DNA from 3 places in the Fictibacillus sp. KU28468 genome. Region 2 is predicted to be linked to each of the others. Evidence: predicted binding sites of a transcription regulator. Region 2 holds the regulator's gene; each other region holds the start of a gene.
The links. Region 2 encodes Rex, which represses fermentation and respiration genes when NADH is low (regulators of the CRP and FNR family bind a similar motif). Its sites were predicted from a motif close to TTGTGAAATATTTCACAA; they were not measured.
Positions count from the first base shown of each region.

Region 1 (10,644 bases), 1.1 Mb from region 2:
GCGTCGTGCCATAAGGTATATCCTTCAGCGCTTTCCATGTTTGCACTTGAAATTCCGTTCCGATACTGGCAACCGGCACGGAAAATCCCTTGCGTGACCCGGAGAAATACTCTTGGAGCTCGAAACCTAATTGGCGGCTCAATGGGCTTGATCTCTTTTTGAGATTGGCTTTAAGTCTCTTTTTCAGAAAAACAAGCTCGGTCTCAAGCGCCCGCCGGTCCATAAATTCCAGCAAACAGCATTCCCCCTCATAAAAACAGGCGATCAAAACACCGATCGGCGTCCAGTATCTCTGGAAGCTAAGGGTATTCGGGAGCTCTTCGTCACGGTTGCTTCCGCTGCGGAGCATGTCGTTTACCCGCTTGACGTACACGTACTTTTGCAGATCTCCGTCATGCTGCTTCAAAAACCATCTCCTCGCACGGCTATAAGAGGAATCATCCGGAGAGATCTGCTTCAAATATTTTTCCGGATGTTGTTCCTTCTGTATCAGGTCAACAAAGTTCCGGATGTCCTCTCGTTCGGTCCCATGGGTTAACGGCTTGCAAACTTTGCATTCTCTGAACCCGAAGCAGACGAGATCAAATAATCTTTTGGAAAAGACGGTGTTCTGCTTGTGGGGAGGTGTAGCGCTGCAGCCAAAGCGGCATGCGATGCCAGTTGTCGTCACGCCGATATAATAGCCAGCGTAATCATCCTTCCTAAGCAGTTTTTCGTAAAGGGCAGCATGCTTATCGTTTTCAGGTTCAATATAGTCATACCGTTTCTGAAGCACAGGATTCACCAAAAGCAAATCATTGCCTTGATGCAGTTCGTTAAACCGCTCGATCTGATTCATCTCATCACTCACCTCTTCATTATTCTGCCCTCATTCTATCAGCTTTCATCGGTGTAAATCGTCCTCATTCTTGCTCTTATGGTCTTACTCGCCGTATTAAAAAAGACATGCCCTTAATCCGGGGGCATGCCTTTACTTATTTTTATTAATATCAGGGTTCGCCGCCATAAGGGCATTGGCGGTGTCCCATACAGCCGGCAGAAAGCTGATCACTTCCTGTGCCCTGTCAAAGATATCTCTTGTGGTTGCAATACCTAAATCAGCGAGGATTTCGGTAAAAGCAGGAGCCAGTGATTCTTGCAAATCAGGCGGGGCATCTGCTGCAAGGATCGTTCGGCATCGCGCAAACGTGGCTGCAATCCAAAATACAGCTTCTCGATGAAAACCGTCCTGAATCAGTTTCCTGCTTCCATCAATGGCGATCGGACGGGCAATTTTCGTAATATCTGTACTGAAAAAGAACGGCGTCCTGGAGACCGCCGCTGCACCATCGAAGGTTTCTTCAAGGTTGGCTAGGTGGTGCTCCACTTTTTCAGAAGTAAAATGCCCACAGCCGAGCAGCCTCAGCAGATCCGTATATAATCCCTCCTGTCCGTATTCCACCAGTACCTCGCGCGCTTTAAGGTAACGGAGCCGGACGGTCGGATTCTGCATGGCAGCAACGAGAAGAACGTGGGTCGTGACCCCTGCCGGAAACAGCCAGCTTGTTACTTGTTCATGAATCGGTGCATTCGGCTGAATTGCAGCGAGCCCGGATTCAATTCTTCTCATTGCATTTTCGCATCGGTTCTTCACCCATTTTTTCTCCGGAAAATACTTGGACACTTGCTGTTGGAGTTTCTGCAAATGTCCTGTGGGGTCAGCAATGATCGTGTTCGTACGGAAGCTTCCTGCCAGGTGGTAAGAGGATAGCACTTCTTGGGCTGATTTCAATAATTTTTGAGATAGATACGTAGCTTCCAGCAAGGTATCACGATAGAGGAACTTGCCGGGTTTCAGCGGTGGTTCATCCTCTGCAGTAACAAGCACAATATCGACGTCTGATCCAACCGGCAGTTCTTCGTCGTCTGCGAGTCCGATGGTCGATCCGCTGAAATACGCACCCAAAAACCATCTTTCAGAGCTGGCGTACTTCTTCACCCAATCTTCTGCGTTTTTACGAGCTTGACCGGCCTTCATCTTCTCACCCCGCTTTTTTTATAAATAAAAAGGGAAGCATGGAGATGTCTCCTTGTGCTTCCCTGATGTGTTGATTAACGAAGATATGGGATTGGATTTACAGCGTTTGATTTCGCGTAGTTCCACTCGCCTTTATGAAGTTCGAAATGCAAATGCTGTCCAGTGGAATGTCCAGTATTACCCATCGTACCAAGTCGTTGTCCTTGAGTTACACTTTGTCCTGTGCTGACTGCACGCTCACTCATATGTGCATAAACAGTCGTGTACAGCTGGCCGTCAATGAAAGAAGAAATAAATACGACATTACCGTAAGAAGACGATAGGTAAGAACGGGCAACCGTACCTGAAGCCGCTGCTGAGATCGCATTGTCCGATCCAGCTTGAGCGATATCGATACCCGGATGGAAATCACTGCCGCCAAAACGCTTGCCAAATGGCGATGAAACGTAGCCATTGGCAGGCCAGATAAAGTTCGCTGAAACACTTGGCTCGCTATGAGTCGGCGCAGGTGAAGGCGCTGAATCATGCCGCTCTTGTTGGCGTTCAGCCGCACGTTTGGCTGCCTCTTTACGGGCTGCTTCTTCACGCTTGCGCTGTTCAGCTTCTCTTTTTGCTCTTGCCATCTCTTCTTTTACCGCTTTTTCCTGTGCGGAAAGAATTTGATTTTTCTCTTCAATACTTGTCACGTCTTCATGAAGATGCGTTTCCTTCTTCTTTAATGAAGCGGACAGTCTGTTTTTTGCTTCTTTTTGGGCGCTGAGCTTATCATTCAGCCCATTTAATTCCTGAAGCTTCGCATTCAAGGAATTCAGCTTTTGTTCTACATGCTGTTTATCCTGTTCAACTGCTGCTTTATCTCGCTTTTGATCTTCCAAAATGGACTTATCAGATTCTGCGATCAAATTTAATGAGATCAAGCGGTCAAGGAAATCACCGAAGTTTTGTGAGCCAAGTACGACATCAAGGTACTTCACCGCTCCGCCACTTTCATACATGGAACGGACACGCTCTTTTAAGATCGCATCGCGTTCTTTGATGCGTTTTTGAATCTTGGCAATTTGGTCTTTCAAGCTTTGAATCTCGTTTTTCGTATCATTGATTTCTGTTTTTTTCGTCTGAATATCGTTCAGCGTCTGCTGCAGAGTAGACTCAATTTTTTGCAGTTCCTCAAGCACCTGGTCCTGCTGTCCTTGCACGTCTTTAATTTCTGCGTTCTTTTTTTGTTTTTTGGCCTGGTTTTCAGCTTGCTTTTGATGTATATCACTTAACGTTTGCGCGTTAGCAGAAGTGTATGTAAAAGCGCTCAAGCCAATGCTTAGAGATAATAACCCCTTTAATATCTTTCTTTTCAATGGTATTGCCTCCTCCATACGTTCTCCTACACCCTCTTTTAATCCCAAGTGCAATTATATCATTTAGATAATAGAGTTTTTGGGCAATTACATTACAACTATATTTCAAATTGTTACAAAACTCGCGAAAATAACCTAAGAAATGTAAGAATGAGTGATTAATTGACATAAATGATGGGTTTTACTTTGCAGGAACTGACAATGAATGAGGATAATGTAGGGGTTTTTGTGGAAATTAAGCCGGTTTAGTTGAGCGCAGTTATCTGAATTTTTAGTTTGGATCAATTATTTTGAGTTACGCTCAATTAAATGTTGTTCGGCTCAATTAATTGAGCGTACGGTACAATTCCTCTCCTTTTCTGCTCAATTCTTCACATAAACTCCCCATCCGCTCTCCTCCCTCCATAAAACCACCCTTCTAAAGCAGGAAAATCTACTAAAAAAGAGAAATCTATCTAATAAGGAGTGTTGCTATGATCGTCAAATCTATACAAAATCCCTCTTATCATCAAAAAACTAGAAGCCTTGCTTCGCAGACTGCCCCCAAACCATCCAAAACGGCCAATCATCGAAAAAGAGCGGGCCAGCCGGTTCAAAGGATACCGCAGCGAACAGTCCCTCGACTTTTATCTGCAAGAATTTCCATCGAAGGACCATCTATTTTCAGGCTTACTTCTTTTTGACGAAACACATCAACAGCAGATTCGTACACACGAAGGTAAAGAAGAAGGATTTGCATATCCGATCATACAAATCCACCGCCATAAAAAGCTGTTAACCGAATGGCTTACAAAGAACCGTCTACCACCGCTCCCCATTGAATGCCTCGTTGTTATCAGCAGTCCCCGGACCATCATTCGAATCAAAGGCAGTCCTGGTAACCTCAAGTACATTACCCGAAGCTCTTTAGTCCCTAAAAAAATAGAACACCTTAACCAACTGCACACAAATGAGATTCTGAGCAAAAAGCAGTTAAAACGGTTGTCCACTCTTCTTATCAAACAGCATACACCTAAAACATTCGATCCCCTCGAATACTTCCTCATACCTCCAACCGACCTTCTCACCGGCGTGCATTGCCCGGTATGTTTTACCCTTCTCATGAAAAGAAAAAGAGGAAAATGGGTCTGCATCGCCTGCCTTCATTCTTCAAGCGATGCTCACATTTCCTCTTTACAAGATTATTTTTACTTATTCAGCCAAGGATCACCAATCAGCAGTGCCGGCACTTTCTCCAGCTTTCATCTCGATTTATCGCTCATGATCTGCTTTCCGACATGCAGCTCCAGCACACAGGAACTACAAAAGGTAAAGTCTATTCCCTTAATGAACCTGAGAATTAAACGTCATGATCCAGATGGAGCCGGCTACGATCGTGAACACCATGACAGCTCCAAGCACAAGTGCCATCACATGATACCTCGGCTTCTCTCCTTCTCTAATGTGCATGAAGAAGAAAAACTGAATGATGAGCTGCAGTAAAGCGATCAAAAGAATGGAAACCGTCAGCATGCTCTTGCTCATCAACTGCTGGATCACAAGCCACAGCGGGATGATCGTTAAAATGATGGAAAAGAGAAAACCCATAATGTATGTCTTTGCTGAACCATGGTTTTCATGTCCGTTCATCTACATCACCCCCAACAGATAAACAACGGTAAAGATGAAAATCCAGACGACATCGAGAAAATGCCAGTACAGACCGACAATCGTTACTTTTTCTTTGGTCAGATGGTCGATGCCGTGCCTCCCGATCTGAACCATTACACCAATCATCCAGATCAAACCGAACGTGACGTGAAGTCCGTGCGTTCCGACCAGTGTAAAAAAGGAAGAAAGAAACGCGTTAGTGGATATCGTTGCTCCCTCAGCTGCCATTTTGGCAAACTCCGTAATTTCAAGTCCCACAAAGGACATACCGAGCAATACGGTGACCGCCAGCCATGCCATCAGCTGTTTTTTGTTTCCTTTATGCATCGCGAGTGAAGCAAGCCCGCTCGTAAAGCTGCTTGCCAAAAGGATGAAGGTTTCAGCAGTAAAGCCCTTGACCTCAAACAGCTCATGCCCTGTAAGATCTCCATCTGTGTGAGTCCTCAAGACGGCATATACAGCAAACAAACAAGCGAAAATGATACAGTCTGTTACAAGAAAAATCCAAAAGCCCAGCAATTTAAACGTATCGTGATGCGCCTCGTGGCGGGTATCCATAGACGTTACCGATTGTGCCATCACACGACCCTCCCTAAAGAAGCTTCCGTCCGCTTGATTTCATCTACAGGAATGTAGTAGTCCGTTTTCCGCTGGAAGGAACGGGCCAGCAAGCAGATGGCTACACCAGCCAAGCCGGCGATTCCTACCCACACCCATTCAAAAGTAAGCCCAAATCCAGCTACAAACCAGCACGCCGCCATGAAAAATGGAATACCTGAGTTTTTAGGCATGTGGATCGGTTCAAACTCTTTATTTTCTTTTTCAGATGCAGCTCCATGCTTATGTTCCTTCATATCCCACCAGGCATCATCACTCTTCACCCCTGGAATATGGGCAAAGTTATAAAGCGGAGCAGGAGATGGAATGGACCACTCCAGCGTCCGGCCGTTCCACGGATCTCCTGTAAGATCGCGCTCGCCGTTCTTGATGCTGTAGAGGATCTGCCACACCTGGAACACGAAGCCGATTCCCATAAGGAACGCGCCACCCGTGGAAACAAGGTTGTACGGCGCCCAGCCCATGTCCCATCCGTACGTATAGACACGGCGGGTCATGCCCATGAATCCAAGCGCATATTGCGGCATGAAGCATACATAGAACCCGATGTTCCATGTCCAGAATGCCCATTTGCCGAGGCGGTCGTTCAATTTAAAGCCGAACATTTTCGGCCACCAGTAGTAGAGTCCTGCCAAATACCCGAAGACGACCCCGCCAATCAAGACCTGATGAAAGTGGGCAATCAGGAAATAGCTGTTATGGTACTGATAGTCAGCCGGCGCAACAGCCAGCATGACCCCTGTCGCTCCCCCAACGACAAAGCAGGGAATAAAAGCGAGCGTCCAGAGCATCGGCTGCGTCATGCTGATGCGGCCGCGGAACATCGTGAACAGCCAGTTGAATACTTTAACACCGGTTGGAATACCGATTGCCATCGTTGTTATGGCAAAGAACGTATTCACATCGGCTCCGGCACCCATCGTGAAAAAGTGATGGACCCACGTAAAGTAGGAAAGTACACTGATGATCATCATGGAAAATACCATGGATTTATAGCCGAAAATTTTCTTTTTCGAGAAGGTGCTGACGACCTCTGAGTATATACCGAACGCCGGCAGCACTACGATATACACTTCTGGATGTCCCCACATCCAGATCAGGTTGACATACATCATCGGGTTTCCGCCTCCGGTTGCCGTAAAGATATGGGCACCGAAAAAGCGGTCAACAAACAATAGCGCCAGCGTTACCGTCAATACAGGAAACGCGAAGATGATCGTGATGCAGCTGGCCAGTACAGACCAGGAGAACAGCGGCATCTTCATGAGTTTCATGCCGGGAGCACGCATCTTTAAAATGGTGACGAGAAAGTTAATTCCAGTTGCCAGACTTCCAATCCCAGAGATTTGAATTCCCCAGATATAGAAGTTTTGTCCCGGCCCCGGGCTTCCCGCAAGTTCGGATAACGGCGGATAGCTCAGCCAGCCGGCATCCGGCGATCCTCCCACAACAAAGGATAAGTTGAACAGCATGGCGCCAAAGAAAAACAGCCAGAAGCTCAGCGCGTTCAAGAACGGATACGCGACATCGCGCGCTCCGAGCTGCAGCGGCACCACAATGTTAAACAGTGCAAACATAAAGGGCATCGCCATAAACAAAATCATGATTGTGCCGTGCGTCGTAAAAATCTCATTGTAATGCTGTGAATCCAAAAAGTGTGAATTCGGGAACGCCAGCTGCATTCTCATGAGCAGTGCGTCAACTCCTCCCCTGAACAGCATGAGGAGGGAGGATACCAAATACATAATTCCGATTTTTTTATGATCAACGGTTGTGAGCCACTCGCGCCACAGCCAGCCCCATTTTTTGAAAAACGTAAGAAAAACCAAAATACCAAGAAGCGTGATCACAATGGCAACATCCGCGCCATAAATCAGCGGATCACCGGTTACAAAAAATCCTTTCGCCTTGTCTGCCATCTGTTTTTCCCCCTTTCTTCTTTTCTATTATTTATCGTGGTCCATCATCGACATGTCATGTCCCCCGTGCTTCATCTCAGGCTTCATATATTTGCCGCCGTTGCGGTCGATCGTGTTATGAAACAAGGATTCAGGATACGAAGAAAATGATTGTTTCTCTGCCAGTCCTTTTTTCGTCAGCAGATCAAATCTCTCCTGAGTTAGCGCCGGAGCTGATTTTTTAATTTGTTGTGCCCATTGGTTAAATTCAGCCTGCGGCTTGGCAACCACCTTAAATTTCATATGGGCAAAACCTTTTCCGGTAAAGTTGGCACCAGATCCGAAGTACGTTCCCGGCTTGTCTGCCTGCAGCCAGAGCCTCATCGCCATTCCCGGCATCGTATATTCTTGTCCGCCAAGCTCCGGAACCCAGAACGAGTTCATCATCGAATCCGATGTTAATTGGAATTGAACTGGAACGCCAGCCGGAATTTCCGCGTAGTTGACGGTCGCAATTTTTTGATCGGGATACTGAAACAGCCACTTCCAATCGAGTGAGGTGACCTGAATGGTAATCGGTTTTACATCTGTCACCGGCGGTTTGACAAGAAAATACGTTGTTTTGGCAGTGTAAACGCCTAAAATACAAATGATGATGACCGGAATTCCCCACCACACGATCTCCAATATTTTGCTGTCATTCCACTCTGGCGTATACGGTGCTTTATTGCCCGGTTTGTCACGGTACCTGTATACGATATAAAACAGCAAAACTAAAACCGGTATCACCACAGCGGCACATAAAACCGCTGACAATACAATTAAGTCAAGCTCCTTTTGCGCGACAGGGCCGGACGGATTAAAGACGAGATACCGCCGGTCGCATCCTGTTAGAAGTGCTAACAGGGTGATGCCCAGAGCAGAAATCTTCCAAAGATAGCCGGACGTATGTTTCTTCATGTGTGACCTCTCCTTTCATAACCTGAAACAGTGTTTCTATCTTCCTGACGGAGTGTAATAAGTACTATTTCATGCTATAACGGAGGGGCGTTTCTCATATGTGATATAAATCACACTTTCATAAAAATAAGGCTTGTTCTGCTTCATTTGTCACAAAGTGGACAAATGAGGCCGCAGCAGGAAAAAATACTGTCACGCCATCTGGGCATCTGCATAGGGTATGGTAGTGACCATCTGCCAATAGAAAGAGGGTAAACTATGGTGCAAAACTTGGATTACACATCACCAGCCACTCAATACACCGCCGATGTCAGCAGCAACGTGTTCACCAAAGACCGCGAGAATTATATAAATGTTTTGGGGATCCAGCAGTTAAACACGTTGGACAATGTTTCCTTATTGGATATTTTCTTGAGCACCAATAACGTCGTCGAACCTCATTATCACCAAAATGCCGCAGAGCTTGTGTACTGCATTTCTGGTTCTGCTGTTGTTTCCATCTTCAATCCGTTTACGAAACAGTTCCATCACTATTCGATCGGACCCCGGCAGGTTGCTAACGTTCCTCAAGGCTGGTGGCATTATGAAGTGGCTGCCTCTGACCAAACCCACCTGCTGGCTATATTCAATTCACCGACACCGGATGTCATCCTGGGTTCCGATCTATTAAAATTCACCCCGTCCAACATCATGGCTCACACATATTGCATGAATGAAAAACAATGGATCCAAACGGTCGCACCCGTCCAGTCCACCACGTTTATCGGGCCGCCGAAAAACTGCAGTGGAGAACAACGCCAAGATCAGTATTATCCAAGCCATTATCCTCAGACTTTCTATCATCCGCCATATTAAAACGGCAAAAAAAAAAGGGGCTGTCCAAGAAGTCTATAAGCTGTTGATTTCCGTTCCAGGGTGCTCGCTTTTACCGGCGCGAGCTCCTACTTTCGCGGGGCGTGCGGGGAGCCTTACCGGCGTGAACGCCTGCTTTTTGGCGCTAGCGCCGGCGGGAGTCTCACCTATCACGCTAATCCCGCAGGACAAGGAAGGCTCCGGCAGCTTTTTATCGCACGGATAAAATGTGAAGTTCATTTTCGAGGAGTCTCGCATCTTCCACTTCAATTAACTTTTCATTGAAGATTTTTCAAGCCAAAAAGGGGCTGCCTGAAGGTCAATTTTCGACTTTCTGGACAGCCCCTTGCTTGTTATTTTCCTGTTTTCGCGAACGTTGCAATACGTTCTCCGATTTCATCACGGACTCGCTGGAACACCTTCCATTTTTCCTCTTCTGTTCCTTCCGCTTTCGCCGGATCATCAAATCCCCAGTGATTCCTTTTTACATGCAGAGGAGTCATCGGGCACTTGTAAGCCGCATCCCCGCAGAGCGTGACAACAAGATCTGCGTTATTTAAAATATCCGGATCAATGATGTCAGATGTTTGATTCGAAATATCAATCTCCACTTCATTCATCGCTTTTACCGCATTGGGGTTCAAGCCATGTGCTTCAATCCCTGCGCTTTTTACTTCCCATTCTTCACCAAGATGCTTTTTAGCCCAGCCTTCTGCCATCTGGCTTCTGCATGAATTTCCGGTACATAAGAAATAGATTGTTTTTTTAGCCATTCTCAAACACTCCTTAACTCAATTTAATGAAGGATAATTAACCATAGATAGAGACCTGTCAACGTTATAAACAAGGTTGGAACGGTTAAAACGACCCCAATTTTAAAGTAGTATCCCCATGTTATTTTCACGCCTTTGGTATTCAGCACATGAAGCCATAATAATGTAGCTAACGAACCAATTGGTGTAAGTTTCGGCCCCAAGTCCGAACCGATTACGTTCGCATAAATCAAGGCTTCCCTCATGACACCTGTCGTATGGGTATCAGATATGGCTAACGCATCAATCATAACGGTTGGCATATTATTCATCACAGAAGAGATGACTGCTGCGATAAAGCCCATTCCAATCGTTCCTGCAAATAGTCCATGATGTGTGACGGATTCAATGGCACTAGCCAATAGATTGGTAAGTCCTGCATTTCGCAAACCATACACGACAACATACATACCGATAGAAAAGAATACGACCGCCCAAGGTGCACCTTTTATTACTGTTCTTGTCTGGATGGCTGAGCTTTTTCT
Region 1 covers NZ_CP110666.1:909,333-919,976, reverse strand. Annotated here, with positions in the region: gene OKX00_RS04525 (methylated-DNA--[protein]-cysteine S-methyltransferase) at 1-838, opposite strand, end outside; gene OKX00_RS04520 (hypothetical protein) at 971-2,017, opposite strand; gene OKX00_RS04515 (murein hydrolase activator EnvC family protein) at 2,092-3,369, opposite strand; gene cyoD (cytochrome o ubiquinol oxidase subunit IV) at 4,693-4,998, opposite strand; gene cyoC (cytochrome o ubiquinol oxidase subunit III) at 4,999-5,598, opposite strand; gene qoxB (cytochrome aa3 quinol oxidase subunit I) at 5,598-7,556, opposite strand; gene OKX00_RS04495 (ubiquinol oxidase subunit II) at 7,584-8,495, opposite strand; gene OKX00_RS04490 (cupin domain-containing protein) at 8,754-9,350, shown strand; gene OKX00_RS04485 (hypothetical protein) at 9,394-9,573, shown strand; gene arsC (arsenate reductase (thioredoxin)) at 9,701-10,120, opposite strand; gene OKX00_RS04475 (arsenic transporter) at 10,144-10,644, opposite strand, start outside.
Region 1: a site for Rex is predicted at 8,594-8,611, ahead of OKX00_RS04495 (ubiquinol oxidase subunit II). Genes of this name have one in related genera too.

Region 2 (10,644 bases):
TTACGGCGAAAGGGCCGGGATCGTATACAGGAGTAAGAATCGGGGTAACAATCGCGAAAACGCTGGCCTGGGCGCTGAAAAAGGAGCTCGCAGGTGTTTCCAGTCTTGAGGTCTTGGCTCAGAACGGAAAATACTTCAATGGCTATGTCTGCCCGTTGTTTGACGCCAGGAGGACCCAGCTATATACAGGCTTGTATGGCTGTGATGAAGGCAGCTTTCAAGCGGTAAAAGAGGACCGGCTTGCATTGAGGACCAATTGGCTTGAAGAATTGAAACGCCTGGAGAAACCGGTTCTGTTTTTGGGAAACGATTTAGAGCTGCATAAAGAAAGTATTCTAGAAGAGCTCGGTGATCAAGCGGTGTTCGGTACGTCAGCTGATCATAACCCGCGCCCGTCTGAACTGGCACGAATCGGCATGGGGAAGGAACCAGAATCTGTCCATCATTTTGTTCCCAGCTATCTTCAGCTTGCAGAAGCAGAAGTGAATTGGCTGGCGGCACAGAAGGAGTAGGTGCAGACCATGGAGGAGACATACACATACAGGTTGGCGACGGTCAATGACCTGCAGGATATCATTGAAATCGAACACGCTTCCTTTACCCTGCCTTGGACACAGGAAGCTTTTTATAATGAGATTGTCCATAATCAGTTTGCCTACTACCTTTTACTAGAGACGGATGGGAAAATTGTTGGGTACTGCGGTGTTTGGGTCATTATAGATGATGCCCATATTACAAATGTGGCGATCCGCCCTGAATACAGAGGCAAGAAGCTTGGGGAAGCAATTATGAAGCAGGCGATGATACTGGCGAAGCGTTATGGTTCAGCAAGGCTCAGCCTTGAAGTCAGGGTCAGCAACTATGTAGCACAAAATTTATACCGCAAGCTTGGTTTTCAGAATGGCGGTATCAGAAAAAATTATTACAGCGATAATGGTGAAGACGCTTTAGTGATGTGGGTGATGCTTTGATGAAACAGGATGAAATTATACTGGCGATTGAAACGAGCTGTGATGAAACAGCGGTCGCGCTCGTAAAAAATGGAACAGAAATTATGGCAAATGTAGTCGCTTCGCAAATTGAAAGCCATAAGCGCTTTGGCGGAGTCGTGCCTGAAGTGGCATCACGCCATCATGTTGAACAGATTACGGTTGTGATGGAAGAAGCGCTTCAGAATGCGGGAATTACGATGGAAGATGTGACGGCGGTTGCCGTTACAGAAGGACCAGGACTCGTAGGGGCGCTTTTGATCGGTGTGAATGCGGCGAAAGCCTTGGCATTTGCCCATGGTCTTCCGCTCGTACCGGTTCATCATATCGCCGGGCATATCTATGCCAACCGGCTGATCACTGAGATGGAGTTCCCGCTGCTTGCTCTTGTTGTTTCCGGGGGCCATACTGAGCTTGTTCTGATGAAGGAGCATGGCTCGTTTGAAGTGATCGGTGAGACGAGAGATGACGCAGCTGGAGAGGCCTATGACAAAGTAGCGCGTACCTTGAACCTTCCCTATCCGGGAGGACCGCACATTGATCGGCTTGCGCAGGATGGAGAACCCGTCCTTAACCTTCCCCGTGCCTGGCTGGAAGCAGACTCTTATGATTTTAGCTTCAGCGGCTTAAAGTCAGCTGTTATCAATACCGTCCACAATGCGGCGCAGCGCGGAGAGATTATTAAGCCTGAAGATCTGGCGGCGAGCTTTCAGGCATCGGTCATTGATGTGCTTGTAGAAAAAACCGCACGTGCTGCGCGTGAGCATCATGTGAAACAGGTGCTCTTAGCAGGCGGTGTAGCAGCGAATAAAGGATTAAGAGCGGCGCTGGAAGCTAAGTTCAGCGATCTTCCCTATGAGCTCATTATTCCTCCGCTCAACTTATGCACAGATAATGCTGCTATGATCGGAGCAGCCGGCAGTATTGCCTATCAAAAAGGAAAAAGAGCAGACTGGGCACTCAATGGTGTACCAGGTCTCGATTTAGAGGCACAATAACGTAAGAATCCCTTCTACATGTGAGAAGGGATTTTTTTGTTGAGGCATTTTAGTGCTTTAGTGAGATGTGGACAAAGTTATCCACAGGGCAGGGGATAATGTGAATAAATTAAAAAAAAGCAATAAAACTGCTTTCTATGTCTGTGCATAAAATAATGTGGATAACATTTTATGCAACTGTGGATAATGTGCATAACTATGTTGATGAAAGAGTTATTATCTATAAAAGCTGTGCATAACCTTGTGGATACTGTGAATTATCGCAAAATAAAAACAACGGTGCCTGGCACCGCTGTTGTGTGTATCATTATTCTTCTTCGAGCTGGAGCAGTTCCCATTCTTCCATAAGATGCTCAGTTTCTGCTTTGATCTGTTCGATCTTTTCATTATGTTCCTGCGTTTTCTCATAATCCTGGTAAACGGCGGGATCACATAACGCTTCTTCATGAACAGCCTGCTCGGTTTCAAGCTTCTCCAAGAGGGTCTCTATTTCTTCAATTCTCCTCTGCCGCTTTCGGTCCTCGCGTTTAGCCGCCTTGTCCTGTTTATACGCTCCGGCTGAGGCGGGTTCATCCGCTTGCGGGGAGGAAGGGAGACTTTTGTTTTTTAATTCTTCACGTTCTCGCGTCTCGGTTTTTTTCGCAATATAATAATCATAGTCACCGAGATAATTTGTAATTTTCGTCCGTGAAAGCTCAGCGACCTTGGTGGCAATCCGATTGATGAAATAACGGTCATGAGAAACGAAAACTATAGTACCGGGAAAATTGATGAGTGCCTGTTCAAGAACCTCTTTGCTGTCGATATCCAGATGGTTTGTCGGTTCGTCCAATAACAGCAGGTTGGCTTTTTGCATCATCAGTTTAGCCAGAGCAAGCCGGGCTTTCTGGCCGCCGCTCAGTTCATTGACATACTTGAGTACGTCATCCCCGCTGAACAGAAAGTTGCCTAGAACGGTTCGGATTTCTTTTTCCGTTTTGTCAGGATACTCGTCCCAGAGTTCGTTCAGCAAAGTTTTATTGGAACTGAGGTTCGCCTGCTCCTGTTCATAATGGCCGATCTTCACATTGGCGCCGTAAGCGATGTTTCCTTCCAATAAAGGCAGCTGTTTTAAGATGGCCTTTAAAAGAGTGGACTTTCCGATGCCGTTTGGCCCGACAAGCGCGACGCTGTCCTGGCGGGAAACATGATAGTCAATGTTAGTGATGAGCGGCACACCGTCCTCATAACCGGTAGCGACCTGTTCAAGCTTTAATACGTCATTGCCGCTTTGGCGTTCTATATCGAACAAGAAGGAAGCGGACTTTTCATCACCAAGCGGCTTGTCCCTGACTTCCATTTTCTCAAGCTGCTTTCTGCGGCTCTGTGCACGTTTAGTGGTAGAGGCCCGGACGAGGTTTTTTTGAACAAAATCCTGAAGCTTGGCGATCTCATCCTGTTGCTTCTCATAGGCTTTCATATCCAGTGCAAGGCGTTCTGCTTTTTGTTCCAGATACTGCGTGTAGTTGCCTTTAAACTTGGAAGAGCGATGGCGGGAGATCTCATAGACCGTCGTCACGATTTTATCCAGGAAGTAGCGGTCATGCGAGACGAGCAGGATCGCGCCGGGATAGGACTGCAAATATTGCTCAAGCCATGAGAGTGTTTCAATGTCCAGGTGGTTGGTCGGCTCGTCCAATATTAAAAGGTCTGGCTTTGTAAGGAGCAGTTTAGCCAGCGCAAGGCGTGTTTTCTGCCCTCCGCTTAATGTCTGCACGGGAGTTGACGGGTCAAACCCGCTGAATTGAAAGCCGTGAAGTACCGTGCGGATGTCCGATTCGTATTGATAGCCGCCCGCTTCCTTGAACTGAATCTGCAGTTCATCATACTCTTTTAGCAGTTTATTGTAGGCTGCTTCATCTGCGGTCAGCGCAGGTTCACCCATTCGGCTCTCCATGCTGCGCAGCTGCTTTTCCATCTTCCGAAGCGGCTCGAACACGCTGATCATCTCATCCCAGATGGACAGTTCGGATTCAAGGCCAGTGTCCTGGGCTAGATAACCGGCTCGGACGCCTTTTGGCATGATCAGCTGTCCTGAATCGTAGGACATGTCACCGGTAATGATTTTTAAAAGCGTGGATTTGCCTGCTCCATTTCTTCCGACAAGCGCGATTCTGTCGCGGGTTTGGACTTCCAGCTTAATATTCGATAAAATAGGGTCAACCCCAAATGATTTTGTTAAGTCATTCACTTGCAAAATAATCAATGTATAGTCACCTCAAATTCCTATCGACGAATAACAAGGTTCACAGACTGAATGCGAAATGAGATTGAGATGCTGCTCGATTAGCCTGTATTGCTGAATTCTGTCTACTCTTAGTGTAGCTTACATAAGCAAAGCGGAGCAACTAATCAATGTTCAACATTTCGTTAGAATTAACGTGCAAATCATCCGCCGTAGATTTCAAAGATAGTGTATATTCTAGGAAGAAGGAGAAGGTTATGGAATCTTTTACGCATTTTAACGAACAAGGAAGAGCGAAAATGGTAGACATCTCCGAAAAGGATGCGACGGTCCGTACAGCTGCAGCCAGAAGCTCAATCGCTGTTAACAAGGAAATCTACACAAAAATATCAGAAGGCTCGTTTCGTAAAGGCGATGTCCTTGCCGTTGCGCAGGTCGCAGGCATTATGGCAGCGAAAAAAACATCCGACTGGATTCCAATGTGCCATCCTCTGTCCCTGACGGGTGTAGATATTACGTTTCAATGGGAAGAAGAAAATAAAGAACAGTACAGGCTGCATATTGAAGCAGCCGTGAAAACAAAAGGCAATACCGGTGTTGAAATGGAAGCTTTGACTGCAGCGAGTGCCGCAGCGTTAACCGTTTATGACATGTGCAAGGCCGTGGATAAGGGAATGATCATTGGACCAACCTTTTTGCAGAGCAAAACCGGCGGAAAAAACGGGGATTTTCAACGTACCACTTAAAAAATATGGTAAACTGTAGATAAGCTTTCTGATAGTGGAGGGCTCTAATATGAATCAGGAACAGATAAAAATACCGCAGGCAACTGCCAAGAGGCTTCCGCTTTATTACCGTTTTCTAAAAAACCTTTCCATTTCAGGAAAGCAGCGGGTATCTTCTGCAGAGCTTAGCGAAGCAGTAAAAGTAGACTCAGCAACGATCAGAAGGGATTTTTCCTACTTCGGTGCTCTCGGGAAAAAGGGTTACGGCTACAACGTAAACTATCTTTTATCTTTTTTCCGGAAAACGCTTAACCAGGATGAAGTAACAAAGGTTGCTTTGATTGGCGTTGGAAATTTAGGGACCGCTTTCCTGCACTATAACTTTATAAAAAACAATAATACAGTCATCCAGGTCGCTTTTGACGTGGATCCGGCCAAGGTAGGAAAAGAAGTAGCTGGAGTTCCGATCCATTCTATCGACAACATAGTAGCGGAGCTTCAGGAAAGTGATGTAGAAGTCGCCATCCTGACGGTTCCAGTGGGCTCTGCCCAGTTTATTGCCGACCAGCTCGTTCGGGCTGGGATCAAAGGCATCTTGAACTTTACACCTGCGCGCCTGACACTGCCAGCCGAGATCAGGGTGCATCATATTGATTTAGCAGTGGAATTGCAGTCTTTGATTTATTTTATGAAACATTACCCATCAGTTGATTTATAGATTTTCCATTTTGCAGTAAAGGAGGTGTCTGGAATGATTGGAGCAGGTAGTGCAGTGTTTATCGCCGCGGCCGCATTAGTCGTATTTGGACCGAAAAAGCTTCCGGAACTTGGACGGGCAGCAGGAAAAACGTTAAGAGAATTTAAAAATGCGACACAGGGACTCATGGATGATCATGATAACGACAAAAAAGAAAAAGAGTCTCTCCAAAACGAACAGAAGTAGCAGTTAGGATGAACAAAATGACAGATAAAAACATGCCGGTCTACGACCATTTGGGTGAATTGAGAAACCGTATCGTCATTACGGCCGTTTTCTTTTTTCTCTTTATGGTTGTGGGTCTCTTTTTTGCCAAGCCCGTCATTGTTTATTTGCAAAGTGACAATGTAGCAAAAGACATCCAGATGAACGCGTTTAATCTTACCGATCCTCTGAAGGTATATATAGATTTTGCTTTTATTATTGCGCTTTTGCTTTCCCTGCCGGTAGCGCTCTATCAAATATGGGCTTTTATCAGCCCCGGTCTTTTTGAAAATGAAAGAAAAGTAACGCTCTCTTACATTCCGGTTTCCTTTCTGCTGTTTGCAGCCGGACTGAGCTTCGGCTACTTCATTCTGTTTCCGCTCGTCGTTCATTTCATGTCGAACATTGCGAATTCGCTGAATGTCGAAGGGGAATATGGGATTAACGAGTATTTTTCATTTTTGTTCAGTTTAATACTGCCGTTTGGTTTGTTGTTTCAGTTTCCGGTCCTTGTCATGTTCTTAACAAGGCTTGGGCTTGTTACTCCTCATTTTTTACGAAAGATCAGGAGATTCGCTTATTTTGGAATTATCGTTGTGGCGGGTCTGATCAGTCCTCCAGAGCTGATTTCACACTTGACCATCACCGTTCCGCTCATCATTCTGTATGAGATCAGTATTTTAATTTCGGCCAATGCCTATAAAAAGCGGCTGAAAGCAGAAGAAGAAGCTATGCTTGATCTAGAATTGGAAAAGACACATCTCGATTAGCGGGGTGTGTTTTTTTACTTGAAAGCTTTGCATAGATGTAATGTCTAGCTCCAGCGCTTGTCGGACTTTAGCAGGGCGCTTGCGCTTTTCTATATGGAGGTAATAAATCATGCACTATGATGTTATTGTCATTGGAGCCGGTTCTATGGGAATGGCGGCAGGATCATTTTTATCGAAGAGCGGAAAAAGGACCTTATTGTTAGATTCATATGATCCACCGCATAATAAAGGCAGCCACCACGGGGATACAAGAATGATAAGGTATGCGTACGCTGAGGGAGAAGAGTATGTTCCGTTCGTTCTGAAAGCACGGGAGTTGTGGAGAGACCTGGAGAAAGAGACAGGCAGAGAGCTGTTTCTTCAAACAGGCGTCTTGAATGCCGGGGATCATCAATCCAAATTCGTTCAGAACATTATCTCCAGTTCAAAGACCTATTCTCTGCCCCTTGAAGTGTTGTTATCGCATGAAGTGAACAAGCGGTGGCCGGGAATGACATTGCCTGAAAACTACATAGGATGCTATGAGCCAACGTCCGGAGTGCTAAAATGCGAGGAATGTATCGAAGCTTATCGAGAGCTTGCAGAAAAGTACGGAGCAGAGGTTCTGACCAATCATAAGGTTAAAGAACTGTATATCCAAGGCAAGAAAGTAACCGTTAGGACGGAGGAACAGACATTTTCTTCAGATGCCCTGGTAGTTTCGGCAGGAGCGTGGTCTGGGCCTCTCCTTGCCAAGCTAAAGCTGAATCTTCCTCTTAAACCGGTGAGAAAAACATTTGCCTGGTTCGATGCCCATGAAGAACTTTATAAATCTCAATCCTTTCCAGCATTTGCTGTAGATACACTTCAAGGTCTTTATTACGGCTTCCCAAGCATCAACGGTTCGGGGCTAAAGACGGGGCGGCATGATGGAGGCGATCGAATCAATCCGGATGAGCCATTAGCTCTTTTTGGTGAACAAGAGGAAGATGAATCCGATCTTGCTGGTTTTTTGAACCGCTATATGCCAAAAGGCGGGCCGTTGAAATTCGGTAAAACCTGTATGTACACTATGACGCCAGATGAAAAATTCATCATCGATTTGCATCCGAACCATTCTAACGTGGCCATTGCCTCAGGCTTTTCAGGACATGGTTTTAAATTCAGCTCTGCAGTAGGCCAGGTTTTAAGCGAATTAATCATAGCGGGAAAGAGTGAACAAGATATTTCTTCATTCTCCATCCGCCGATTTGAAAAGAAGTAAAAAAACCGGTTCCTTTAAAAGAGGACCGGCTTTTGTGTTACTTCTTATATTTTTTTATGTGGCGGTGCAGCCTGTAGTACTTGATCGCATTGGCAAAATCAAAGGTCGCCACAAGCATGGTGATCAGGGTCCAGATCCCGGTGACGCCGTATTCATTGGAATAATGAATGGCGAGCCAGGTGAAAAGGATGCCCATGACAGTATATAAACCGCTCATAAAAAATGGTGATGTTCTCATTAGAAAAGTCCCCCAATAATCATTTGCATTTTCTCCGCTTTATCCTGCAAGTCATTGATCTTATCAGCAAAAACCACCTGTACGAGCATGACGAGGGTATTCATGGAGACATGGGCGACAATGGGAACGAGCAAGCGTTTTGTCCGTACATACAGGAATGCAAATACAAATCCCATGGCTGTATAAACGAGCAGATGGGTGAAATCAAAGTGTACCGCTGCGAAAATCAGTGAGCTGATAAGCGCTGCGATCACAAAGTTAAACCGTTTATACAGGCTCCCGAAAATAATTTTTCGGAAAATGATCTCTTCCAGGATCGGACCGGCAATGGAGGTCACGACCATAAAGTAAGGAGTGAGTTTCGCAATCTTAACGAGCATTTGAGTATTTTCAGAGCCTGGCTTAATGCCAAGCAGTTTTATTTCAATAAGTCCGGCAATTATCTGCGCCCCATAAGCCATGAAGATTCCGAGAATGGCCCAGCCGACAGCGGATGAACGGGATACGCGCCCTCCTCGTAAAGACGGGTCTTTCATATCGGGAATGAGGAGAAGAAGAACGATCACAAGAGCAGCGAGAAAGCTGATGGTTCCCCAAAGTCCGGCCCAGTGATCCCTTGGAATGCCAAGAGAATTCAAGAGGGGGTAACCGACATAGCCTGACAGCTGCATCAGTACATAAGTGAGTACAATCCATAAGTAACGCTTCGTCAATGTATATTACTCCTTTAGTTAGGTTCGGTATGGTCATGTCTTCAGCATTCCCATGTATCTCCCTATTCTAACATAGATTGCTTGAAAACATGGCATGGGACCCCCTTCATAAATTTTTCTTAAAACCATCAGGTCTATACTTGCAAAGTGGAAAAAAATTATTTATTATAGGAAATGGAGTTAGCACTCGTTTAATCAGAGTGCTAATAAATTTAAACTTTCTATTATTTTGAGGAGGGTGTTTCACTTGTTAAAGCCACTAGGTGATCGTATTGTGATTGAGCTTGTAGAAGGTGAAGAAAAGACTGCAAGCGGAATCGTTTTACCAGACTCTGCAAAGGAAAAGCCGCAAGAAGGCAAAGTTGTTGCAGTAGGTACAGGCCGCGTAACTGAGCAAGGAGAACGCGTAGCGCTAGAAGTCTCTGAGGGAGATTCTATCATCTTTTCAAAATACGCAGGAACAGAAGTGAAGTATCAAGGTAAAGAGTACCTTATTCTTCGTGAAACAGACGTATTGGCTGTCATCGGCTAATCGCAAACCTACAAATTGAATAGCTACTACATAACAGCTTTTTTTAAAAAGCTGATCAACCGCTTTAAAAAAAGCTGAATCAGTAGCTTTAACGTAATTAACCAAAAAATTTAATCTTTATAGGAGGGTTTTACACATGGCTAAAGACATTAAGTTCAGTGAAGACGCTCGTCGCGCAATGCTTCGCGGTGTAGATGCACTTGCAAATGCAGTAAAAGTAACGCTTGGACCAAAAGGACGCAACGTCGTTCTTGAAAAGAAATTTGGTTCACCTCTTATCACGAATGATGGTGTAACAATCGCGAAAGAAATCGAGCTTGAAGATGCTTTCGAAAACATGGGTGCAAAATTGGTTGCTGAAGTAGCAAGCAAAACAAACGATGTTGCCGGTGACGGAACTACAACAGCGACTGTTCTTGCTCAAGCCATGATCCGTGAAGGATTGAAAAACGTAACTTCCGGCGCTAACCCAATGGTTCTTCGCAAAGGAATTGAAAAAGCTACAGCAGTAGCCGTTCAAGAACTTCAAAAGATCTCCAAGCCGATCGAAGGCAAAGAGTCTATCGCTCAAGTTGCTGCCATCTCAGCAGCTGACGATGAAGTAGGCCAATTGATCGCTGAAGCTATGGAGCGCGTTGGAAACGACGGCGTTATCACAATTGAAGAATCTAAAGGATTCACTACTGAGCTTGAAGTGGTTGAAGGTATGCAGTTCGACCGTGGATACGCATCTCCATACATGGTAACCAACTCTGACAAAATGGAAGCGGTTCTTGAGAATCCTTACATCTTGATCACAGACAAAAAGATCACAAACATTCAGGAAATTCTTCCTGTATTAGAGCAAGTGGTTCAACAAGGCAAGCCATTGTTGCTTGTTGCTGAGGATGTTGAAGGTGAAGCTCTTGCTACATTAGTAGTAAACAAACTTCGCGGAACATTCAACGCAGTTGCTGTTAAAGCTCCTGGGTTCGGAGACCGCCGTAAAGCTATGCTTGAAGACATCGCAATCCTGACTGGCGGTGAAGTGATCACTGAAGAGCTAGGACTTGACCTTAAGTCTGCGAACATCAGCCAACTAGGAACAGCTTCTAAAGTTGTTGTAACGAAAGAAAACACAACAATCGTTGAAGGTGCTGGCGAGTCTGACAAAATTGCAGGCCGCGTAACACAAATCCGTTCTCAATTAGAAGAAACTACTTCTGAGTTCGATAAAGAAAAACTTCAAGAGCGTTTGGCTAAATTAGCTGG
Region 2 covers NZ_CP110666.1:4,184,980-4,195,623, reverse strand. Annotated here, with positions in the region: gene tsaB (tRNA (adenosine(37)-N6)-threonylcarbamoyltransferase complex dimerization subunit type 1 TsaB) at 1-512, shown strand, start outside; gene rimI (ribosomal protein S18-alanine N-acetyltransferase) at 522-971, shown strand; gene tsaD (tRNA (adenosine(37)-N6)-threonylcarbamoyltransferase complex transferase subunit TsaD) at 971-1,987, shown strand; gene OKX00_RS22125 (ABC-F family ATP-binding cassette domain-containing protein) at 2,295-4,232, opposite strand; gene moaC (cyclic pyranopterin monophosphate synthase MoaC) at 4,469-4,957, shown strand; gene OKX00_RS22115 (redox-sensing transcriptional repressor Rex) at 5,007-5,654, shown strand; gene OKX00_RS22110 (twin-arginine translocase TatA/TatE family subunit) at 5,688-5,879, shown strand; gene tatC (twin-arginine translocase subunit TatC) at 5,897-6,667, shown strand; gene solA (N-methyl-L-tryptophan oxidase) at 6,777-7,910, shown strand; gene OKX00_RS22095 (DUF4305 domain-containing protein) at 7,948-8,148, opposite strand; gene OKX00_RS22090 (CPBP family intramembrane glutamic endopeptidase) at 8,148-8,861, opposite strand; gene groES (co-chaperone GroES) at 9,109-9,393, shown strand; gene groL (chaperonin GroEL) at 9,530-10,644, shown strand, end outside.

Region 3 (10,644 bases), 320 kb from region 2:
AACAAGGGCCAGGAATCCGATACCCATCACGAACGCTCCTACAGTAGAGACCATATTAAGATCTCCCCAGCCTGATGCTGCGCTGTACGTGTAAACACGGCGAGGCATTCCATCAAGGCCCAGGAAATACTGCGGGAAGAAACATACGTTAAATCCGATCATGAACAACCAGAATACCCATTTACCAATACGTTCATTCAGCTTGTAGCCGAACATTTTCGGATACCAGAATACAAGTCCTGCGAAACACCCAAAGACTGTTCCGGCGATCAATACATAGTGGAAGTGAGATACAAGGAAGTACGTGTTATGGTACTGGTAGTCAGCTGCAGCCATCGCAAGCATGACACCCGTTACTCCACCGACAACAAAGTTTACGATAAATCCTAGTGCCCAAAGCATTGGTGTCGTAAATGAGATCCTACCTTTGTACATCGTAAACAACCAGTTAAAGATCTTAATACCGGTCGGAATACCAATCAGCATGGTACTGATCGAGAATGCAGTGTTAACTGCTGCTCCTGAGCCCATTGTGAAGAAGTGATGGACCCAAACCAGGAAGCTGTATGCTGCGATAAGGACCATCGCCCATACCATCGCTTTGTAACCGAAAAGCACCTTGCGGGCAAATGTACTGATAATCTCTGAGAACAAACCGAACGCAGGAAGGATAACGATGTATACTTCCGGGTGGCCCCAAAGCCAGAACAAGTTCGCCCATAGCATATCCATCCCCGCTCCTTGAAGCGTGAAGAAATGAGCTCCGAATAAACGGTCAAATGTCATAAGTGCAAGCGCTACTGTAAGAATAGGGAACGCGAACACGATGATGACCATAGTAATAAGTGCAGACCAAGTGAACATTGGCATTCTGAACAATGTCATGCCTGGCGCTCGCATTTTTAAAATCGTTACCAGGAAGTTAATACCCGTTAACAGGGTACCAATCCCGGAGATCTGAAGACCGAGCAAGTAGTAGTTCTGCCCTGGTCCAGGACTTAACTCATTACCGGCAAGCGGCATGTAGCTTGTCCAACCAGCAGATGGTGATCCACCGATAACGAACGAGATGTTAAAGAGCATTGCTCCGATAAAGAACGTCCAGAAACTTACGGCATTCAAATAAGGGAATGCAACGTCACGTGCTCCAATTTGAAGCGGGATAACTACGTTGATCAAACCAATCAAGAACGGCATCGCCATGAAGATGATCATGATCGTACCGTGTGTTGTAAAGATTTCGTTATAGTGCTGGGCATCAAGGAATTTCGCATCCGGTACAGCAAGCTGTGTACGCATTAGCAATGCATCGACACCACCGCGGAATAGCATAAGAACCGCAGAAGCGATGTACATGATTCCTAACTTTTTATGGTCAACGGTAGTGAGCCATTCTTTCCAAAGCCACTGCCATTTTTTAAAATATGTCAGATAAAATAGAAGTCCGATTACTGTTAAACCGATGGAAACGTCCGCACCGTAAATCAGCGGGTCACCGGTAACAAAAAATTCATCCCATTTCATAATTTAGTGCCTCCTCTATTAATGAGAATGAGATTCCCCATGAGAGTCTTGTTCCGGCTTGTTCGCATCTTTCGCTTTTGAACCGTGCGGGTTTTGCGGAACTACTCCTAAGCGTTCACGGGTCTTCACTGCATAGTCTCTATCTTTAGCGTGATCTACCCATTTTAAATGTGTAGATGAGAATGTCATCTTCTTGGCTTCGCCTTGAAGCATTAACTGATCATACTGCTTTTTAGACAACTCAGGCGCCTTGCTCTTCGTATCTTTTGCCCATTTGTCAAAATCAGTCTGTGAAACAGAATTCACATCAAAAATCTGGTGGGTGAATCCTTCACCATTATAGTTTGCATTTCGACCTGCAAATTTGCCTTTATGATCCGCCTGCAGATAAAGCGTTGTTTCCATACCTGGCATCGCGTACTTTTGACCCCCAAGTGCAGGAACCCAGAATGACGACATGGAATCTGCTGAAGTCAGCTTGAATTCCACCGTCCGGTCTTCCGGGATATTAATGTAGTTGACGGTTTCAATGCCTTGCTCCGGATAAGAGAAAATCCATTTCCAGTCAACTGCCGTCGCCGTAATGACGATCGGTTCTTGGTGCGCAGAAGCCTGCGGCGGTTTCTCAAGATCATAAATGGTCTTAATCGTCGGAATAGACAAAGCGATTGTAATAAGAATCGGGATAACCGTCCAGAGTATTTCTAATTTCTTGCTTCCCTCTTGTTCAGGTTCCCAGTTGGACATATCTTTTCTGTTTTCACGGTATTTAACAACAATCACCGTGAGCAGGATATACACTACAAGTAGAATAAGTGCCATGAATCCTATAGAATAAAGAATAAGATCCTTCTGCTGAGCCGCAACAGGTCCTTTCGGATCTAGAACTATATAATTGCTGCACCCGCCTAAGAAAAATACGGACAGCATAAGTCCTAACGCAAAAAACGGTCTTAACCGCTTAAACACTAGGCCCACCTTCCTTCCTGTAAACATATATGTGAGATTTCTCACTGTAAACTTACTAAGTTTGTGCTTTCGTTCACATAATAACAAATTTCCCCCAAAAATAGACCATCTTTTATGAACTGTCATAAGTTCTTCATGTAAATTTCACTAGTTTATCACATATTTATCAAAGAATGTTCATATTTTTGGAATTTACTTCTTGCTCTTCCATTTCACGATTTATCCCTGTACGAAATGAAAAAGCCGCCTGTTCGGCGACTTTTTTACCGTTCTAAATTCTTTATTTCCTTTAAAAGGACAGCTTAAACCAAGTTTAAAGATTAAATTAAAATCATGACAAATGTTTCACATGGAACGTTTATTCTTCATGGTTCGACGTTGTTTTTATCGATTCCGGATGATAGACCATCTTTCCTCCATAATGGCCTGTAATCGAAAGCGTTACTGCTCCTGCAAGAGAGAGAATAAGCACGATCGGCATTAGTGGCGGAATCAGGCGGAAGCGATGTAGCAATTTAAGCAGTATAACTGCCCCAAATATGAAAAGGGTGATGAGCGCATACGTCTCATGCGGTTGAACGCCACTCTCGATGCTGTGCCCGACCTGTTTTCTTAGGAAGTGTTCAGCTCCGTCACCGGAAATGTAGGCTACAATTCCCATAACAAAACCTGAAGAAAACAAGTACAGCGCCATTTGATCAAAAAATGGTTTCTTCCATATCGCAATAATCTGCGCCAAAACTCCAATGATCAGCAGCGCAATCGGAAAATGTACAAGCACAGGATGAAGCGGTGTAGATAACATACTGGTCAGCTCCTTTTAGTATTCGTATAACTAATGATAAAAGCAGAAACTGAATTTTAGCTGAAAAAACGGAAGTTCCTCAAAAGTTTTACGATAAAATAGGCAGCTTCACTGTAAATGCCGTACCTTTTCCCAGCTCGCTTTCAGCCCCAATCGTCCCATGATGAAGGTCTGTAATCACCTTTGCAATGGTCAATCCAAGACCCGCACCCCCAGTCTGCCGGGAACGCCCTTTCTCCACCCGGTAAAAACGGTCAAAAAGATAAGGAATTTCTTCTGTTGGAATTCCTGCTCCTTTATCTTCAACCGTAAAGCTCAGGATTCTTCCTTCTTCCTTCTCTACCGTCATGTATATAGAAGACCCTGGATCTGAATATTTGGAGGCATTATCAAGGAGGATATGAAGCAGTTCTTTTATTCTTACCCGGTCAGCCTCTACCAGGATTTTGTCATCAGGCATATTTAAGACAAACAGCCTTTTACCCTCATGCAGCCGCTGATACTGATGGATGACCTTTTCAGCCAGCTCTGCAAACGAAAAGGACGCCTTGTTCATCTTAGTTTGCCCTGCATCCTCTTTGGCCAGTGTAAGTAGATTGGCGACAAGCCCGTTCATATGGCGGATCTCATCCTTCAATTCATTCAACGTTTCCTGAGAAAAAGGTGAAAGTTTATCTTTTTCTTCCTGTTCCAAAACCTCAAGAGAGGCAGAAAATATACTGATAGGCGTTCGAAGTTCATGGGAAGCGTCAGCAATAAACTTTTTTTTCCCTTCAATATTCTGAATGATCGGCTTCATCGCTTTTCTTGCCAGCCGATCTCCCATAATAACGGAAATAATTAATGCGGCCAGCCCGATTAAGGCAAGGGAAAAGAACCAATGCTCAATTTTTTCATGAATGCTGCTAATATTCTTTCCTACAAAAAGCATGGTATTTTTGTCGATGCGAGCACTGGCATAAATGATGTGCATCTCGTCCCTCGAATGCATGCTTAAGCTCTCTAACTGCCCTTCTGAGCGGCAGCACTTCTGACCTCGGACAAATGCGCGAAAAGCTTGGGCTTCCTTCCCTTTTGGCTGTACGGCTGCTCTATGAGGAAACTTTTGCACGGTTTCAGTAAAATACAGCGATCGCGAGGTCTCTTTTCTTTCAAGAGTATCGTCCTGATCTTTGTATTTCGCCAGTTCATAGTGCAGGATGTCCTGAATGTCTTCATTTGCTGTCTCAAACAGCATGCTTTTTACCAATAAATAAAGAACGGCCAAGACGATAAGGAGAGTTACAAAAAACCAGCTGCTGTAGTTCCATGTGAGTTTCTTTCTAAGATGATTCAGCATTATTCTTTCTCCATTCGATACCCGATGCCTCGGACGGTCTGAATGTATTTTTTCTCTCCAGATGGATCCAGCTTTTTCCTCAGCAGTTTAATGAAGGCTTCAAGCGTGTTCATCGTCACATCGCTGTCTGCTCCCCACACATGCTGAAGGATGCTTTCCCTTGTCAGCACCTGATTCTTATGGCGGGCAAACAGGACGAGCAGCTGAAATTCTTTTGGCGTCAGCTGAATTTCTTCATCGCCCCGTTTAAGCATATGGTGCTGTACATCAAGCTGCAGGTCACCGATCATCACCCAGTTATCTTCATATAAAAAGCTTCTTCTTCGCCCTAAAGCCGTAATCCGAGCAAAAAGCTCTTTGAATTCAAACGGCTTGGAAAGGTAATCATCGACCCCCGCATCAAATCCTTGAACAAGGTCATCCACTTGATCCCTTGCCGTCAGCATCAAAATAGCCCCCTGATAGCCTTCTTTCCGGAGCTCCCTGCTGACAGAGACACCTTCTTTTTTTGGCAGCATCCAATCCAGGATTATGATATCAAACGGTTCTTCAAGCGCTCGATCAAATGCCGTGTCACCATCTTCACACAGAACCAGCCTGTACCCTTCGTTTTCCAGCATCCTCATGATTAACCGTGCGAGACGGCGATCGTCTTCAACCAGTAAAATTTTCATGCGATCCTTCTCCTGTACGGTTGTCAGCGCCTCCGTGGCTTTCTGCTGCTTTTCTGATACTGCTGTCTTGCACCCGCACGGCGGCTCTGCATCTTGTCATTCGTTTCAGAGCGGCTTCCTTCCTTCTTTTTTTCCGGTTTTTCCAGCCGCTGTTTTTGTATCTTCTGCTTAATTCCTTTTTCGATCAACTCTAAATAATTGCGGTCTTTTGCCGCAACCATCGTCACGGCAAGCCCCTTGCTGCCGGCTCGTCCTGTTCGTCCTATACGGTGGATATAACTTTCTGTATCTTGAGGAATATCGTAATTGATGACATGGGTCACACCTTCAACATCCAGGCCCCTTGCCGCAACATCTGTAGCGATCAGGTAGCGGATTTCTCCCTGCCGGAAGGCATGCATCACCGCTTCCCGTTTAGCCTGGGTAAGATCGCCATGCAGTTCGTCTGCCTGGTATCCCGCTTCCTTCAAAGCTTCATTCAGCTTGCTTACCCGCCGCTTCGTCCGGCAAAAAATAATAGCAAGGTACGGACGGTGCAGCTCCAGAAGCAGCTTCAAGTCATCCTGCTTTGAGCGGTCTGTCGTCTCAATAACACGTTGTCTGATTTCATTTAAGGTGATTTGTGTCTTCTTCACCGTAATCTCTGCTGGATCTTTCATATACGTTCCTGCAAGGTTTACAATTTCAGAAGGCATCGTTGCGGAAAAAAGCATCATCTGCCGGTTCTCTTCTGGTGTCTGATCAATAATTTCTTCAACATCCTGCAAAAATCCGATATGAAGCATCTGATCCGCCTCATCTAAAACCAGCATGGAGACGTGTGACAGATCAATGGTTCCTCTTCTTACATGGTCCAGCAAACGCCCTGGTGTGGCGATGACAACCTGCACCTTACCGCCGAGTTTATGCATTTGCTGAATAACATCTTGTCCCCCATAAACGGACAGGACATCAATTCCCATTGAACTGCTCAGCTTTTTTACTTCTTCCGCCACCTGGATAGCAAGTTCTCTTGTCGGCGTCACGATCAGTGCTTGGATAGCTTCATTCTCCTGGTCAATCCGCTGCAGCATCGGTACGGCAAAAGCCATCGTTTTCCCGGTTCCTGTCTGGGATTTTGCAATCACATCTTTTCCTTCTAACAGCAGCGGGATTGTCTGCTCCTGGATCATTGTCGGCTGGGCAATCCCATAGTCAGCTAGCGTTTTCCGGAGCAGAGGATTCACCTGTAAAGCTTCAAAACCACCCATAAGCAAGTCTCCTTCCTTTTCTTAAATTACTTGGTTAGAGCAATATTATTCACACTCAACCCAACAACAGCATTGATTTACATGTACCTTTTAAAAAAGAGAGCCGTATTCAGGCTCCCTTTTTTCTTCCTATTAATTTGCAACTTTGTTGTTCGATTTATCGTTCAGCTTCAACAGCATATCTGCTGTCATTTTATCCAAGTCATAGTCAGCTTTAAAGCCCCATTCCGCTGCAGCAGCAGAAGAATCGATGGCATTCGGCCAGCTGTTTGCAATCGCCTGTCGAACAGGGTCCACATCATAATCCATCGTAAAGGACGGCATCTGCTTTTTGATGGCAGCAGCGATTTGTTCCGGCTCGAAGCTCATTGCAGAAACGTTAAATGAGTTGCGGTGAAGCAGTTTTGCCGGATCAGCCTCCATCAGGTTGATAATCGCATTTAACGCATCCGGCATATACATCATATCCATGTATGTTCCCGCATCAATAAATGAAGTATAGCTGCCTTTTCGAACGGCTTCATAATAGATCTCAACCGCATAGTCCGTCGTACCGCCTCCTGGAGGGGCGACATAGGAGATCAATCCAGGGAAACGCAGTCCGCGGGTATCCAGGCCAAATTTGTGAAAGTAATAATCACAAAGAAGCTCGCCAGACACTTTGTTTACTCCATACATCGTTGTCGGACGCTGGATCGTGTCCTGCGGAGTCTGATCTTTCGGTGTTGAAGGGCCAAATGCACCAATGGAACTCGGTGTGAAGAATTGGCAGTTCAGCTCTCTCGCCACCTCAAGGGCATTCACCAGACCTCCCATGTTCAAGTTCCAAGCAAGCAGTGGCTTCGCTTCTGCCGTTGCCGAAAGAAGAGCAGCAAGGTGGACCACCGTATCCGCATTGTATTTTTTAGCGATGCCGGCCATCGCCTGTGCATCGGTTACATCAAGAATCTCGAACGGTCCGGATTGAACGACCGGGCTGTCTGTCTTACGGATATCTGTCGCAATAACATTATCCGCGCCATATATATCACGGGCTTTCATGACCAGCTCTGAACCGATCTGCCCGAGTGCTCCAGTAATGAATATCTTCTTCATGTTACATCCTCCGAATCTATACCGGTTCCTGTATTAAGAGATGATTCCCATTTCCTTGCCGACTTTTTCGTAGATGGCAAGTGCCTGATCCAGCATTTCCTTCGTATGGGCAGCTGTTGGCATGTTTCTTACACGGCCAGTGCCTCTTGGTACGGTTGGGAAGACGATGGATTTTGAATAAACGCCTTCTTCATTCAGCTTTTTGCTGAACTCCTGAGTTTTTACTTCATCCCCTACAATAACAGGTGTGATTGGTGTTTCACTGTTTCCGATATCATAGCCCAGCTTCTCAAGGCCTTGTTTCAAATACTTGCTGTTGTCCCACAGTTTTTCTTGCAGCTCTGTGCTTGATGTTAAAATTTCAATGGCTTTTGTACAAGCCGCTACATCTCCTGGAGTCAGTGAAGTAGAGAACAAGAATGGACGGCTTCTTACTTTCAGCCAGTCGATCAAGTCCTTTTTACCGGCTACATAACCGCCGACAACACCGATTGCTTTAGAAAGCGTACCGATTTGGAAATCCACTTTATCGGATAATCCGAAATGCTTCACGGTTCCTGCGCCGTTGCCGAGTACGCCAGATCCATGTGCATCGTCTACATAAGTGATAAGATCGAACTCTTCAGCAATTTCAACGATCTCTGGAAGCTTGGCAACGTCTCCGTCCATGGAGAACACACCGTCCGTGATGACCATGATCTTGTTGTAAAGTCCAGATTCCTTTGCTTCCTTCGCTTTTGTACGAAGGTCTTCCATGTCAGAGTGGTTGACACGGATAATTTTTGCTCTGGAAAGTCTGCAGCCGTCAATGATGGACGCATGGTTCAGTTCATCTGATAGAATCGCGTCATTTTTATCCATGACTGCTGAGATGGCAGCCATATTGCAGTTAAAACCGGATTGGTAAGCAATCGCTGCTTCTGTATGTTTGAACTCTGCTAATTTTTCTTCAAGTTTTACATGCAGTTCAAGCGTTCCATTAATGGTACGCACAGCCCCCGCACCAACACCATATTCGTCAATTGCCTGTTTGGCAGCTTGCTTAAGACGCTCATCTGTTGCTAAACCAAGATAATTGTTTGAAGAAAGGTTGATCAGTTCTTTACCATTCACTTTGATCTTCGGACCGTTCGCGCTTTGCAGCGGATCAATCACGTTATAAAGCCCTTTTTCTTTTAAATCACCTAAATTTTCTTCCAGGAAGCGATCCAATACATTACTTGACATACATACTCTCCTTTCAAATTTTAAAAATGTTATGTGAGTCTGAACAAATGTACACGTGAGAAAAACACAATATTCAGATATAATTCAATGTTATTAAGTATCTATCACTAAAAATATTTTATCACATTTTAAGTTTGTTTACATCATATGGACAAAATTCATACTTCTCTGTCTAGTATTTCTTTCCCGTTTCGGAAGTATTTCATTCTAAAATAAAGGCTGTTTCTTTGTAGCTCTTGGGAGTGGTTGATTTACGTTTCGGGATGCTCGCTTTAACCGGCGTAAACGCCTACTTTCGCGGGGCGTGCGCTGAGCCTTACCGGCGCATGCGCCTGCGGGTCTCACCTGTCCCGCTGCTCCCGCAGGACAAGGAAGGCTTCGGCAGCGGTACATCGCACGAAGAAAATGCGAATTTCATTTTCGAGGAGTCTCGCACCTTGCACTCCAATCAACTTGTCAATGAAGCTCGTTTACAAAAAGGTCCCCAATGCAACAATCTTTAAAAAAAGAGCCAAAATAAAAAAAACCGCCCAACATGGAGCGGCCAGCGGATACGAAATAATAAAACTCATTGAACCAGTGAATGCTTAAACGCATAGATGACGGCTTGGGTCCTGTCCTGTACATCGAGCTTGTTTAAAATGTTGCTCACATGTACTTTAACGGTCTTTTGTGCGATGAATAACTGGTCTGCAATTTCCTGATTGGATTTTCCTTCTGTCATTAAAAGGAGTACCTCAAGCTCACGGCTCGTGAGCTCTTCATGTGGCTGTTGATGATTTTTTTGGCGCATACGGTTCATCATCTTGCCTGTAACTTCGGGTTCCAAGACAGACTGGCCGTGATAAGTAGCTCTTACCGCTTCGGCGATTTCACTCGCTTTTGAGGTCTTAAGCATATAGCTTACCGCTCCTGCTTCTATCGCCGGGTAAACTTTTTCATCATCCAAGAAGCTGGTCACAATGATAATCTTCGCTTCCGGCCATTGCTCAATGATTTTTTTGGTCGCTTCAATCCCGTCCATCTCATTCATGACCAAGTCCATTAAAATGACATCAGGGCGCAGCTCCAGTGCCAGTTCAACGGCTTTCTTCCCATTCTCGGCCTCACCAACCACCGTAAGATCTGACTGGGCAGAAAGATAGGATGAAACACCGATTCTTACCATTTCATGATCGTCCGCAAACAATACTTTAATCATTTTTATCATCCTCCACCGAAATCACTGGTACTTTTACTTCCAGCCGCGTCCCTTTGTCGGGCAGACTTACCACCTTCATCGTGCCGCCGATTTCCAGCGCTCGTTCCTGCATGTTTTGAAGCCCGTAGGATCCGGCTTTATCCTCGTCCATAGCAAAGCCGACACCATTATCAGCTACGCGAAGAATGATTAATTCTTCCCGTTCGATCAGCAGAATTTCAAGAGAGGTAGCTTTGGCATGCCTCAGTGTGTTTGAGACGGATTCCTGCAGAATCCTGAACAGGTGGTCCTCAACACCCTTGTCGAGCGGCATTTCTTCTATTTTTGCATGAATCTCAATCGGCACTTTTTGAACGAGCTCCGCTAACAGTTCTTTAATTCCTTCCTGCAAGGACTTTCCTTTTAGAGCTGCAGGACGGAGGTGAAGCAGCAGCGCCCTCATCTCAAGCTGCGACTGGTGAATCATTTGTTCCACCAGTTTCAGCTGCCTGTTTTCAGGAGCTTCTTCAGCTTCCCTTGACTCATTGATGGCTGACATCAGCATGGAGGCGGCAAAAAGC
Region 3 covers NZ_CP110666.1:146,126-156,769, reverse strand. Annotated here, with positions in the region: gene qoxB (cytochrome aa3 quinol oxidase subunit I) at 1-1,524, opposite strand, end outside; gene qoxA (cytochrome aa3 quinol oxidase subunit II) at 1,543-2,493, opposite strand; gene OKX00_RS00825 (DUF2231 domain-containing protein) at 2,852-3,298, opposite strand; gene OKX00_RS00820 (sensor histidine kinase) at 3,387-4,637, opposite strand; gene OKX00_RS00815 (response regulator transcription factor) at 4,637-5,311, opposite strand; gene OKX00_RS00810 (DEAD/DEAH box helicase) at 5,335-6,561, opposite strand; gene OKX00_RS00805 (L-threonine 3-dehydrogenase) at 6,694-7,656, opposite strand; gene OKX00_RS00800 (glycine C-acetyltransferase) at 7,690-8,883, opposite strand; gene OKX00_RS00795 (hypothetical protein) at 9,126-9,386, shown strand; gene OKX00_RS00790 (response regulator transcription factor) at 9,452-10,084, opposite strand; gene OKX00_RS00785 (sensor histidine kinase) at 10,077-10,644, opposite strand, start outside.
Region 3: a site for Rex is predicted at 2,555-2,572, ahead of qoxA (cytochrome aa3 quinol oxidase subunit II). Genes of this name have one in related genera too.